DNA from 3 places in the Proteus sp. G2626 genome. Region 2 is predicted to be linked to each of the others. Evidence: riboswitches for the same ligand, from Rfam matches in the RefSeq annotation. Region 2 holds a riboswitch; each other region holds the start of a gene.
The links. A riboswitch is a leader RNA that binds a small molecule or an ion and turns the genes downstream of it on or off. The one in region 2 is predicted to bind thiamine pyrophosphate.
Positions count from the first base shown of each region.

Region 1 (4,915 bases), on a different contig from region 2:
AATGGGGGGCACTAAAAAGAGGATTGCGAGCGTAATAATTAGAGTATCTGTGATTTTGCTAAAGAGAGGGTCGTATGGATCACGCCAATGTTGTTTGTGGCTATTCCCGACAAAGAGTGAGCCTTTTAACTTTTGGCTAATCAGCACTAAACCTAAACAGCAAAAAAGCTGAATAAGGGCTAAAAGAGCTGCTCTATGTAAGTCGTAGTCATAACTTAATGCTTGATAAATCGCGAGTTCAACCGTTGTTGCCGCAGGGCCACCACCTAATGCCAGTACCGTGGCAAAGCTTGCAAAACAGAGCATAAAAATTAGTGATGCAGTGGGGAGTATTTGTCGCCATAAATAGGGAAACTCAAGAAAGCGGAAACGTTGCCAGCCATTCATACCTAATTGTGAGGCTAATTGACGTTGCTCTGGTGAGATACTTTCGAGTGCTTGCAATAGCATTCGGGTTGCTAATGGCATATTAAAAAATATGTGTGCCAATAAAATGCCTTGTAAACCATAAGGGGTAAATTGGTAATGAATCCCTAACCACTCACAAATTTGAGCAATCCACCCCACTCTGCCATAAACTGTTAAAATCCCAAAAAGTGCCACTAAAACGGGTAATACAAGGCTCATGGCACATAAACGTAAGAAGAGGGTTCTTCCTCTAAATTGACGTCGATAAAGTGCTTTTGCGAGCCAAATGGCGGGTAATATTGAAAACAGGGCAGATAAAAAGGCTTGCCAGAAAGTAAAACGGACAACATGCCATAAATAATCATCAGCAAAAATAGAGGACAGCTCGTCACTTGGCGCATTAAACCACAGTGCGCCAAATGACAACAATGCCACAATAAGCAGTAAACCCGAAGCACATAGCCCCGGGATAAGCCATCTTCCCATTAGCGACTAACCGCTGATTGCCAGTTACGAGTCCAGGTTTGGCGCTCTTTTGCAACAATTTCAGCATCAAATTGTAGTGATTTTTCTGGTTTAGGCATCGCAGAGTAGACTTCAGGTAATGGCATATCTATTACGGGATACATCCAATTGGTGGTAGGGATAGTTTCTTGGAAAGCTGGGGTTAGCATAAATTGCATAAATTGCTGAGCTAACTCAGGTTGTTTGCTTGATTTGAGTTTTGCTGCAACTTCTACTTGTAAATAATGCCCGTCAGAGAAAATAGCAGCTGCATAGTTATCTTTTTTATCCGCTAAAATGTGATAACCCGGAGATGAGGTATAACTGAGTACAAAATCACCTTCCCCTTTTAAGAATAGGCCATAAGATTCACTCCAACCTTTTGTCACTGTAAGGGTTTTCTCGGACAGTTTCTTCCATTGTGTCGCGGTATTTTCAGGATAAAGGGATTGCATCCATAACATTAAACCTAAGCCTGGTGTACTAGTGCGAGGATCTTGATACAGTATTTTCCATTTTTCTTGACTGTTTAGCAGTTCAGCCATGCTTTTGGGCGGGTTAGCAATGCGGTTTTTATCATAAATAAACGCAAAGTAACCGTAGTCATAAGGCACAAAGGTATCGTCAGTCCATTTTTCAGGTAAGGCGAGTTTCGATGTATCGATATTACTAGGTGCAAAAAGCCCCGTTTCTTTGGCTGCGTGGATCAGATTGTTATCTAACCCTAAAATAATATCGGCCTTACTTTTATTACCTTCCATACGTAAGCGATTAAGCAAAGAAACACCATCAGAAAGTGCGACAAGCTTTAATTCACAATCACATTGCTGTTCAAATGCTTTTTTAATAGCAGGTCCTGGGCCCCAATCTGCGGTAAATGAATCATAAGTATATATCGTGAGTGTCGGTTTTTGGGGGGCAGCTTGCGCTGAAAAAGAGCTTATTATACCCAGTGCACCCAGTAAGAAAGTAAAGCGAAGTGATGTAGTTAACACATTTAATTCCTCAGTAAAAAGTCAGGTAGGATCTGAGGAGTGAGGATGGCAAATCAATAAATATTGCAACATCCTGACTCAAATCCCTACGCCAGTATTATCTGGATCAGGTTCCACGGGTTTTTCTCAGCCTAAAAAGGCACCCCGTTGAGACTTTCCCATTGTAGATAAATCCACGCGTTGTGCAAAGTCTGTTGATAGAGGTTTACCGTCTGTGAGTAGTATGAAACAATGAGTTATCTTTCAAATTTGGTTATTGAGGTAGTCTAGTGATCGATGATGATGGCTACCGCCCGAATGTAGGGATTGTAATTTGTAATCGGCAAGGGCAAGTGCTTTGGGCTCGTCGCTATGGGCAACATTCATGGCAGTTTCCTCAAGGAGGAATTAACCCTGGAGAATCGCCAGAGCAGGCAATGTACCGAGAGTTGTTCGAAGAAGTTGGGTTAAGTCGCAAGGATGTTAAAATTCTTGCTTCCACGCGTAACTGGTTACGTTACAAGTTACCTAAGCGTTTGGTGCGTTGGGACACAAAACCTGTTTGTATTGGACAAAAACAGCGTTGGTTCCTTTTGCAGTTAACAAGTAATGATAAGGACATTAACGTTCAACAAAGCAAAACGCCAGAATTTGATGGTTGGCGTTGGGTGAGCTATTGGTATCCCGTTCGACAAGTCGTCTCTTTTAAACGTGATGTCTATCGTCGTGTAATGAAAGAGTTCGCACCAGTAGTCATGCCATTGCAAGAACAAGTGTCTTTACCTCGTCCATCGTATGGATATCGGCGTAAAAGGTATTAGATAACACTATGCTGACACGTTTGCGAGAAATTGTAGAAAAAGTGGCTATGGCAGCCGGGCTTCCAGAAGCACTTGAACTCTTAGTCAAGGAAACGTGTCAGGCAATGCACACGGATGTGTGTTCTATTTATCTTGCCGATAAGCAACGTCGTTGTTTTTATCTAATGGCCACAAAAGGGCTTAAAAAACCCAGAGGGCGGGCTGTTAGCCTTTCATTTGATGAAGGTGTTGTTGGTGAAGTTGGACGCCTTTCTGAGCTTATTAATCTCGCAGATATTCGTGAGCATCCTAGTTTTAAATATCTCCCTCAAGTTAAAGAAGATGACCTCCGCGCTTTCCTTGGAGTGCCCATTGTTTATCGTCGCCAACTCCTAGGTATTTTAGTGGTTCAACAAAAAGAGCGTCGCTTATTTAACGAAAGCGAAGAGTCTTTTATGGTGACGCTGGCAACACAGCTTGGTGCCACATTGTCACAAGTACAAACTAAAGGGCTTTTTGGACAATATCGTCAAAGTCGTATTAAAGCTCTTTCGGTATCCACTGGCGTAGTCATGGCCTATGGTTGGCAAGAAGTCTCTCAACCTATCCTTGAAAATGTCTTTAAAGCCAGTGCCCTTGATATAAAAGCAGAATTAAATCGACTTACAGTGGCTTTAGAAGAGGCTACTGCTGAATGTCGCCGTTTTAGTAAACGTTTTATGGCGAATGCTCAAAAAGAGAGTGCTGCCATTTTTGATCTCTACTCGCATTTACTCAACGATCCCCAGCTTAAACACAAAATGACAGCGATTATCACTCAAGGATATGTTGCGGAGTGGGCTGTAAAAGTGGTTGTTGAGAAAGTTTCGGCACAGTTTTCTAGTTTGAAAGATGGCTATATGCGAGAAAGAGCCTCTGATCTTAAAGCATTAGGACGGCGTTTATTATTTCATTTAGATGATGAAGTAAGCTCAACTAATATTTGGCCTGAGCGCTTTATTTTAGTGGCAGATGAACTGAGTGCGAGTTTATTGGCAGAATTACCCGAACAACAACTCGCAGGTGTTATTGTGCGAGATGGTGCGACACACTCACATTCTGCCATTCTTGTTAGAGCAATGGGGATCCCCGCGATTATGGGGGCGGATATCCAACCTGAGCTTTTACATAATCGAATGCTTATTCTTGATGGTTATCGTGGTGAGATTTTTATTGAACCAGAGCCTTTTATTACTCAAGAGTACAAACAAATTATTGATGAAGAGAGTGTATTAAGTCAGATTGCAGAAGATCAGCTAGAACAGCAGGCAGTTTTAAAAAATGGTGAAGCGGTTAGCGTTCAATTGAACGCGGGTTTGAATATTAAATATGAGCAACGTATTAGTCTCGGAATAGACGGTGTTGGCTTATATCGAACAGAAATTCCATTTATGTTACAAAGCGGTTTTCCATCAGAAGATGAACAAAAAAATCGCTATCGTGAAATACTCTCTTTCTTCCCCGATAAACCCGTTGTGTTACGAGCTTTAGATATTGGCGCAGATAAACAACTTCCTTACATGCCCATTAATGAGGAAAACCCTTGCTTAGGTTGGCGAGGAATAAGAATATTACTCGATCAACCTGAAATTTTCCTTATTCAGCTCCGTGCTATGCTAAAAGCAAACCTCGAATTTAAAAATTTGAAAATATTGTTGCCGATGGTGACAAGTATTGATGAAATTGACGAAGCGAGAACATTGTTATTACGCGCATGTGATGAAGTGAGTCGAGAATTAAAATGTGAATGTGCTTTGCCACCGTTAGGTATTATGCTTGAAGTCCCTTCGTTGGTGTTTATGCTGTCACAATTAGTTCATCGGGTTGATTTTATCTCTATTGGAACAAACGATTTAACTCAATATTTGCTTGCTGTCGATCGTAATAATACCCATGTTGCATCACTCTATGATAATTTGCATCCTGCGTTATTACGTTCACTGAGTTTGATTGCGACACAATGCCAATATTACCAGTTACCCATCAGTGTTTGTGGTGAAATGGCAGGAACACCTATCGGGGCATTGCTGTTAATAGGGCTTGGTTTTAGGCAGTTAAGCATGAGTGGACGTAGTTTACCTAGGGTAAAATACTTATTACGCCATCTTGATCCTGTGGTGTTACAGCCTTTTATGCAACAAGTGTTGCAAGCTGAAACAGCAACAGAAATCAAAAAATTGTCTTCTGAAT
Region 1 covers NZ_JAABNH010000007.1:73,525-78,439, reverse strand. The annotation lists gene thiP (thiamine/thiamine pyrophosphate ABC transporter permease ThiP) at 1-894, opposite strand, end outside; gene thiB (thiamine ABC transporter substrate binding subunit) at 894-1,907, opposite strand; TPP riboswitch at 1,973-2,064, opposite strand; gene rppH (RNA pyrophosphohydrolase) at 2,177-2,707, shown strand; gene ptsP (phosphoenolpyruvate--protein phosphotransferase) at 2,716-4,915, shown strand, end outside.
Region 1: linked by a shared signal. The riboswitch ahead of thiB (thiamine ABC transporter substrate binding subunit) and the one ahead of thiD (bifunctional hydroxymethylpyrimidine kinase/phosphomethylpyrimidine kinase) in region 2 are both predicted to bind thiamine pyrophosphate.

Region 2 (4,915 bases):
TTTCTCGATATCCATTACCTTTAAAAGAGTGATTCAATTAAAGGAACTCATCGATGAGTAAAATTAGTTTGCTAATTATTAATGGAAAAAATGCTAACAACGGTGCATTGAGAAAAGCCGTTTACCAATTACGTAACGAAGGTTTTAACCTCCAAGTAAGAGTCACATGGGAATCCAGTGATATACGGCGTTTTGTACAAGAAGCTATAAATATGAATGCAGAAACTGTCATTGCAGCAGGAGGTGATGGCACAATAAATAGCGTTGCATCTGAACTCATTCATCTTTCTCCTTCGTCTCTACCTACGCTTGGTATTATTCCATTAGGTACAGCAAACGATTTTGCTACCAGCGCACAAATTCCCCGTGATATGGAAAATGCGCTTAACCTAGCCGTTAAAGGTCGCTCAGTACCTATTGATATTATCAATGTGAATAAGACCCACTATTTTATTAATATGGCGTCTGGTGGCTTTGGTACAAAAATCACAACCGAAACACCCGAAGCGTTAAAATCAGCATTAGGTGGTGCGGCTTATTTTATTAATGGGCTTTTGCGTATTGATACTTTAAAAGCTGACTATTGCACCATTGAAGCTGAAAACTTTCATTGGAAAGGTGAGTCTCTTATTTTAGGTATCGGCAATGGTCGTCAAGCTGGTGGAGGCCAACAGTTATGCCCTGAAGCCTTAATTAACGACAATAAACTCAATATCACCATTGTAGAAGCTCACGAACTGCTCCCTTCTATTCTAAGTAGCCTGTTTGATCGTAAAAAGAATGACAAGATAATCGAGCTTGAAAGTCACTGGGTAAACATTAGCGCTTCTCATGAAATGGTATTTAATTTAGATGGAGAACCCCTTTTAGGGAATAAATTTGAATTTATTGTGTTACCTGAAGCGATCCACTGCCGGTTACCGCCTCAATGTGACTTGTTATCTTAATGTAGATAAATGACAATCACTCTCATCTCATCATGAACTGGAGTATGTAATGACTGATATAGTAAGTTTGTTAGGTGCTGATGCAAAATCATTATTAGACCATCGTTGCCAAACCATCCCGAGCGAAAATCTCTATCTGCCAGGTTCTGACTTTGTTGATCGTGTCATGATTGATAATAATCGCCCTAATAGCGTGTTACGTTCAATGCAAACCCTGTTTAATCACGGACGTTTAGCGGGAACGGGTTATCTGTCTATTCTACCTGTTGACCAAGGTGTTGAGCACTCTGCGGCAGCCTCTTTCGCAGCAAACCCTCTCTATTTTGATCCAAAAAATATTGTTGAATTAGCAATTGAAGCAGGTTGTAACTGTGTTGCCTCTACTTATGGTGTTCTTGCTTCTGTTTCTCGTCGCTATGCACACAAAATCCCTTTTCTTGTGAAATTAAACCACAACGAAACCCTAAGCTACCCAGCGCAATATGACCAAACACTGTATGCTAGCGTAGAGCAAGCCTTTGAAATGGGTGCTGTTGCAGTGGGTGCAACTATTTACTTTGGTTCACAAGAAAGCCGTCGACAAATTGAAGAAATTTCAATGGCCTTTGAACGTGCTCATGAATTGGGTATGGTCACTGTACTATGGGCTTATTTACGCAACCCAGCATTCAAAAAAGATGGCGTAGATTACCATGCAAGTGCAGATTTAACGGGTCAGGCAAATCATTTAGCGGCAACTATTGGTGCTGATATCGTTAAACAAAAAATGGCTGAAAATAACGGTGGCTTTAAAGCGATTGGTTTTGGTCATACTGATGAGCGTGTTTACACGAAACTCACTACTGAAAACCCAATTGATTTAGTTCGCTACCAATTAGCAAACTGCTATATGGGCCGTGCAGGATTAATTAACTCTGGTGGCGCTTCTGGTAATAATGACCTTGAAGATGCCGTTCGCACCGCCGTTATTAATAAACGTGCTGGCGGTATGGGGCTGATCTTAGGCCGTAAAGCGTTCAAAAAATCAATGAAAGACGGGGTTGCCCTGATTAATGCAGTACAAGATGTTTATTTGAATAAATCTGTCACTATTGCTTAATTAATAAGTTCAACGATGAAAGCCCCTTATTATTTAGGGGCTTTATTGTTACCACCAGCGATGAAAATGGTGTACAGGACCAAAACCTTGCCCAACCTCTAAACTATCCGCATGTTCTAGCGCTTGTTGTAAATAGGCTTTTGCTTGTTCAACACAAATTTGCCAATTAGCGACTTGAGGACGAATAGCGGCTAAAGCGGCTGAAAGCGTGCATCCTGTACCGTGGGTATTTTTCGTATTAACGCGTTTTGAGGTAAATCGCCACTCGCCATCTTGAGTAAATAACCAATCAGGACTTTCATCTTCAGTTAAATGTCCTCCTTTCATTAACACGGCTTTGCATCCTTGCTTTAGCAATGCATAACCTTGTTGCTTCATCGTTGTTTCATCTTGAGCGACTTCACAACCTAGCAGTGTAGCTGCTTCAGGTAAATTAGGTGTGATCAAATCAACCAACGGTAAAAGCTGACTGACCATTTTATTAACCGCATCAGGCTGTAATAGAGGATCACCGCTTTTTGCAATCATAACCGTATCAAGCACAACAAAAGGAATGGCATATTGCTGAATTTTGTCGCAAACCACATCAATAATTGAGGCATTAAAGAGCATACCTATTTTGGCGCTATCAATTCGAACATCAGACAAAACAGCATCTAATTGAGCTGCAACAAAATCAGGGGATAAATCATAGACACTACGGACACCACAGGTATTTTGAGCAACAAGTGCTGTCATTACTGTTGTACCATAAACACCCAGTGCGGAAAATGTTTTCAGATCAGCCTGAATACCTGCGCCACCACTAGGGTCAGTACCTGCGATAGACAATGCATTGAATCTCACTGATTAACTCCTCCTTTCACCAGTTACAGAAAAGTCGGACTCTGTTAATCAGCAGAGTTACCTTGACTTCCCTACGCTGGCATTATCCAGATCAGGTTATACGGGTTCATCTCAGCCATAAGGCGCCCCGAGCCAAAGCCTATAAATTCAGGCGATAAGGAGTATCGCATGCTCAAGATAAAGATGCTAGTTTGATAGCTAATCTCGATTTATTAACTCCCTACTTTTGAGGCTTGTTATTCAGTAAGATAAATCAGCTCAAGTAAAAGTTTGGCATTCCCGTATACCTAAACATCGTGATGAGATCAGAGAATTACCTCGTACTTTTTTCTGTAATCTTTTTAAAGTTCATAATATCGTCGTTACTGATGAAGAACAAATCTCTGATGGTAAAGGTTTTTGGGTTGATATGATTTTATGGGCTTTTAGCAAAGGCCATTATATTTATGCTTCAGATGGAACTGAGGAAGATAGACCACTATACTTAATTGGCAGTATTGAAGATTTCTATAATAACTGGGATGCTTTCTGCTGGGGCAAAGATCGCGATACTCATACCCATATCGGCTACTTATCATAAGCCAAGAAAAATTATCTCAATAATAAGTAATCTATTTCCTGAAAACATGTGAGTAAACATTATTCACACGTTTTTGCCTTAGGATAATCTGCACAAAAAATCGACACACCACTAAATAAAACTCACTTAACTTAAACAATTTATAAACCAACACGGAATTTTTCTTTTTTTTATTTAACTCTTTTTATTCATTACTTTATTATCCCGTCGAAAATAAATACTTTTTTTATAAGTTAATGTTATTAATATCAATTTTTACTAATATTTCAATAAATTTATAAAAATAGATATTTGGTCAATTTTTTATATTGAAAATGACTCATCTTAAATAATATCTCTTTATCCTTATTTATCAGCTATTTACTTTCAATCTAATAAAAACTTAATTTTAAATTAAAAACAATACGTTACCATTAAAAGATAACAATATTGAATGCTCCAAATAAATGCATTCATAAATATAACAAATTTATTTATTTTTTTTATAACCGATTCTTATCCCTTAAGATTTTAGTTAAGAAGTCAAGTTTCAGATACCTCTTATCTTAAATACTTGTCGATTAAATAACACTATTAGTAACGTTTATTTGTCATCACCAGAATCATAGCAATGCCGTACTCGGAGTTATATTATGTTTTCAACCTATTTTCACCCTAGCGTATTAGCAACTACGTTGTTTTCGCTTGCGTTAACAACTACTGCTTTCGCTTCTGAAAATAATTCAACCCCACATCAGATTATTACGACAGAAAACCACCAAACAACCAATAATATGTCTCAATCTAATAGCGAAGAGAGTTACTGGGGGAAATTCAAACGTAATATCAATCAGACTTGGGACAACGACCAATATAACTACTATTTGCCTGTGTGGACTTGGCATAACCGTTTTACTTACGATAAAGAAAAAACGGATCGCTATAACGAAACGCCTTGGGGTTTTGGTATGGGGAAATATCGTTATGACAATGATGGTGATTGGCACTCTCTTTATGCGATGGCATTTATGGACTCAAATAACCGAGTACAACCTATTATAGGTTATGGTTTTGAGAAAATGTGGTATCCCGGTGATAAAGACGGTTTCCGTATGGGGGCAGGATTTACACTAAGTATTACAGCACGCCATGAATATGACTATATTCCGATGCCACTGCCATTACCGCTAGTCTCTGTGGGTTACGGTCATCTTTCACTACAAGCAACATATGTACCTGGTACGTACAACAATGGTAACGTATTATTTGCTTGGTTACGTTGGCAATAATTTTCTTACTTTTTTCCTATCAGAAGAAATACAAACAATATAAATAAAACACAAAAAAACGCATCTAATGATGCGTTTTTTATTATCAAATAAGCCAATAATATTTAAATATCCTGGCTTGCTTGAGCATTCTCTGGTGCTTTCTTCATACGGGAAATCTTAAATCCAACCCACA
Region 2 covers NZ_JAABNH010000027.1:676,381-681,295, forward strand. The annotation lists gene yegS (lipid kinase YegS) at 54-947, shown strand; gene fbaB (class I fructose-bisphosphate aldolase) at 997-2,046, shown strand; gene thiD (bifunctional hydroxymethylpyrimidine kinase/phosphomethylpyrimidine kinase) at 2,095-2,892, opposite strand; TPP riboswitch at 2,944-3,032, opposite strand; gene pagP (lipid IV(A) palmitoyltransferase PagP) at 4,105-4,740, shown strand; gene GWJ05_RS15605 (amino acid permease) at 4,845-4,915, opposite strand, start outside.

Region 3 (4,915 bases), on a different contig from region 2:
CTTCCCATCTCTTCATTTATCGCTTTATCAATACCACATAAACGACTTTTCGCTACACCAATGGTAGGTGTGTCCACTAACAAACCAAAATGGCTTGCAACACCAAGTCTTCTAGGATGAGCGATACCTTGCCCATCGACAAAAATAAGAGAAGGTTTCTGTTTTACTAATTGCCAGGCTGTCAGTAACGCAGGGCACTCTCTAAATGAAAGTAAACCAGGGATATAAGGAAGCGTTGTAGGAATTCGCGCGATTTGGTATTCAAGAATTTCAAAAGAAGGGTAATGCATTATCACGATAGCGGCGCGAGTGACTGCGCCACCTTCTTCAAAACCAACATCAGCACCTGCTATGCAAGTTGGTGCTGTGAATTGGTCTGTTAAAATAATCTGTTGAGCTTTTTCTGTCTGCTCCTGACGTAATTGTTGGGTATTAATCATTATCCTGATGATAAGGCTTCGATAAACGGTGAACCGCATCAATAAATGCACCAGCATGCTCTGGTGGAACATCTTGATGAATACCGTGCCCAAGATTAAAGACATGACCATTACCTTTGCCAAACCCAGCAAGAATAGTTTCGACTTCTTGTTCTATTCTTGCTGGAGGCGCATATAACATGGATGGATCCATATTACCTTGTAAGGCAACTTTATCTCCTACTCGACGACGTGCTTCTTCAATATCAATTGTCCAATCGAGTCCTAATGCATCACAACCTGTTGTGGCCATTGCTTCTAACCAACGACCACCACCTTTGGTAAATAAGGTTACAGGAACTTTTCTTCCATCATATTCGCGAATAAGACCATCAACAATCTTATGCATATAATGTAATGAAAAGAGTTGGTAATCACGCCCTGTTAATACACCACCCCATGTATCAAAGATCATAATAGATTGTGCGCCCGCTTTAATTTGAGCATTCAGATAAAGGATAACGCTATCTGCTAGTTTATCCAGTAATAGATGTAGTGCTTGTGGCTCTGCATACATCATTTTTTTAATTTTTGTGAAGGCCTTACTACTTCCACCTTCTACCATATACGTTGCCAGTGTCCAAGGGCTTCCCGAAAAACCAATTAAAGGCACGCTACCTTGTAAGGCATGACGAATCGCTCGCACAGCATTCATCACATAACCAAGTTCATCTTCAGGGTCTGGAATAGGCAATTTTTGAATATCAGCAAGGGTGTTTATTGGTGACTTAAAACGAGGGCCTTCACCTGTTTCAAAGTAAAGGCCTAATCCCATCGCGTCAGGAATAGTTAAAATATCAGAAAATAAAATAGCGGCATCTAATGGAAAACGTCTTAAAGGCTGTAATGTCACCTCGCATGCCAGCTCTGTATTTTTGCACAATGAGATGAAATCCCCCGCCTGTGCCCGTGTTTCCTTATATTCAGGAAGATATCTGCCTGCCTGACGCATCATCCAAACAGGGGTGACATCAACAGGTTGGCGCAATAGCGCACGTAAATAGCGGTCGTTTTTCAACTCACTCATGACTAACTCCATTAACAGTAATTGGGCCGCGAAATAGTATGCATTGTAACATGCTGGAAAAATAACTGTTGGCAGACAACGCCTTTATTTAGTTCTTTTCTTTATCCTGTCTAATATTCGCTATCGTATCTTCTATCAAACGTCGGGCAATAGTATCTGGAGGTGGGATCTGTGGTAGTTTATCGTAACGATACCAGCCAGCACTGGTTAATTCAGTAGGATCATGGCGTAACTCACCGCCATCATAATCAGCCAAAAATCCCATCATTAAAGAATGAGGAAACGGCCAAGGCTGCGAAGAAACATAGCGAATATTACGAATACGAATATTACTCTCTTCAAATACTTCGCGGGCAACCGCTTCTTCTAGTGTTTCACCAACCTCAACAAAACCAGCGAGCACCGTATAAAGTGGAGAATGTTTATGCCTAACATGATGTGCGAGTAAGATTTTATCTTCATGACGGATCCCCACAATAATACAAGGAGCAATTTGCGGGTAATAACGTTCATGACAATTATCACATAAACACGCCCATTCACTCTCACTATGGCGCATTTTGGAACCACAATAACCACAAAAACGATGAGAACGATAAAACTCCGCTAACTGAACACCACGACCTACTAGTTTAAATAAATTCTCATCTTGTGAAGCGATAAGCCTCGGTGAACACATGTCGTTATCCATTTTTCCATGAATAAGCCAAACTGTTTCACCTTGCCACTCACCAACAATTTTGGCGTGCTGACCAATAAGATCCCATTCTTTTGCCAAGCCAAAAGGGAGTTCACCTTTAGGTAACCACACTCGCCCACCAAGGCTGACTGTCCACCAGCCTTTTTCTGATCCCGTTAGCGTATATAAATGCATAATGATAATTCTATCCAAAATAATGATATGGAATTAAGGATACTCTCTTTAGTAAGACCCACTCAATGTATTATGATTATTCTCTATAATTTATTAACATTCAAAAGAGAATTTGATAAATTTTATTTATAAAAAAATGTAAGAATGACAGATAAAACCAAAAATAAAATTGCGATTTTTGATTTAGATGAAACACTTTTAGCGGGTGTTCCTAGTCATTTATGAACATGTTATTTATGGGATAAAAAAATAGCCACTCATCCCTATTTTCTAAAACTAGATCAACAAATGATTGTAGACTATTACGCTGAAAAATTGGATATGGTTCAATATCTTTATCAACATTTTACTTACTTTAAATATCATAATTTAGACAAGTTAAATCATTGAGTTAATGACTTTACTGAAAAAATTCAGCTATTGTTTTACCCTGAAGAAATATCAATAATTACACAATATCAACAGCAAAATATTCCTATTATGATTATTTCAGCAACAATGTCCTTTTTCGTTCATGCGATTGCAAAACAACTTACTGTGGATATTTCAATAGGCATTAATAGGCAAATTAAAGATAATTATTACACTAGATATATTGAAGGCACACCACATCGCGAGAAGGGAAGATTGAACGCCTAAATCAATGGAAAGAAACCAATAATATTAATAATATTTATATTTATTTCTATGCCGACACACTAATGACCTCCCATTATGTTATCAAGCTGATAACGCCACAGTTATCAATCCAGATAAACAATTAGCTCAAATTTCACAAATGAAAAACTGGAAACAGCAACATTGGGATTTAAATAAATAACCCATATCGGACTTGTAGTTTTTAAAATCTTTCATATACTGGACTTCTTCTTGTCGGAGTGCCTAGTGTTTATAAGGATATTATAAACACAGGCTGAGACCGTTAATTCGGGATCCGCGGAACCTGATCGGGTTAATACCCGCGAAGGGAACAAGAGTGATTCGACCTTTTGATAGCTTCATCCCGTATATTTTTTATACGCCTATCTGTCGATACTCCCTGCGACCTCCAGACAAGCATTTTTCTCAATATTCACCCGACAGGCTACAACCTGCATGATATTTATTAGGAAATGCTATGTCCCAAAATCAAACTTTATCTGTTAAAGATATTACGCCAACCGCCAATAAACAGCGCCCAAGAAAAGTACTACGAGATGCTGCTCAGGAATTTATTAGTACTATTCAAGGGGTCAGTTTTCCCAATTCAAAACGTATTTACCTTGAAGGCTCTCGTAACGATATTCAAGTACCAATGCGTGAGATCCAGCTTGATAAAACATTGGTAGGAGGATCAAAAGAAAACCCTGTTTTTGAAGATAATGAATCCGTCCCGGTATATGACACTTCAGGCCCTTATGGCGATCCAGCATCTCAACTCGACGTTAATCTTGGCTTAAAAAAAATTCGCCAATCATGGATTGATGAGCGCAATGATACTGAAGCACTTTCACTCTTAAGCTCTGATTTCACACAACAACGTCTTTCTGATGCTGGATTAGAGCATCTACGTTTTCCATTAAAGCCTAACCCTAAAAAAGCCCTAAAGGGTAAAAGCGTGACGCAATTACATTATGCTCGAAAAGGTATTATCACACCTGAAATGGAGTTTATTGCTATTCGTGAGAATATGGGGCGTGAACGTATTCGAAGCGAAGTATTACGCCAACAACACACAGGCTTTAGCTTTGGAGCCTATCTCCCTGACAATATTACCCCTGAATTTGTACGCCAAGAAGTTGCTGCGGGCCGAGCTATCATTCCTGCCAATATCAATCACCCTGAATCAGAACCGATGATTATTGGGCGTAATTTCTTAGTGAAAGTGAATGCCAATATCGGAAACTCCTCTGTAACCTCCTCCATTGAAGAAGAAGTTGAAAAACTGATTTGGTCTACACGCTGGGGAGCAGATACCGTCATGGATCTCTCAACAGGCCGTTATATTCATGAAACGCGTGAGTGGATCATTCGTAACAGTCCCGTTCCTATCGGTACAGTTCCAATTTATCAAGCACTCGAGAAAGTTAACGGTATTGCTGAAGATCTCACTTGGGAAATGTTCCGCGATACTTTACTTGAGCAAGCAGAACAAGGTGTTGATTACTTTACTATTCATGCAGGTGTATTATTACGTTATGTTCCCATGACCGCAAAACGCCTAACAGGTATTGTGTCTCGTGGTGGTTCTATAATGGCGAAATGGTGTTTATCACATCACAAAGAAAATTTCCTCTACGAACATTTCCGTGAAATCTGTGAAATTTGTACCGTTTATGATGTTTCCCTTTCTCTAGGCGATGGATTGAGACCGGGTTCAATTCAAGATGCAAATGATGAAGCACAATTTTCTGAATTACATACTTTAGGTGAACTAACAAAAATTGCCTGGGAATATGACGTTCAAGTCATGATAGAAGGCCCTGGTCATGTTCCAATGCAGATGATCCGTCGCAATATGACAGAAGAATTAGAGCATTGTCATGAAGCACCCTT
Region 3 covers NZ_JAABNH010000008.1:7,198-12,112, forward strand. The annotation lists gene nfi (deoxyribonuclease V) at 1-440, opposite strand, end outside; gene hemE (uroporphyrinogen decarboxylase) at 433-1,506, opposite strand; gene nudC (NAD(+) diphosphatase) at 1,595-2,380, opposite strand; TPP riboswitch at 3,245-3,367, shown strand; gene thiC (phosphomethylpyrimidine synthase ThiC) at 3,498-4,915, shown strand, end outside.
Region 3: linked by a shared signal. The riboswitch ahead of thiC (phosphomethylpyrimidine synthase ThiC) and the one ahead of thiD (bifunctional hydroxymethylpyrimidine kinase/phosphomethylpyrimidine kinase) in region 2 are both predicted to bind thiamine pyrophosphate.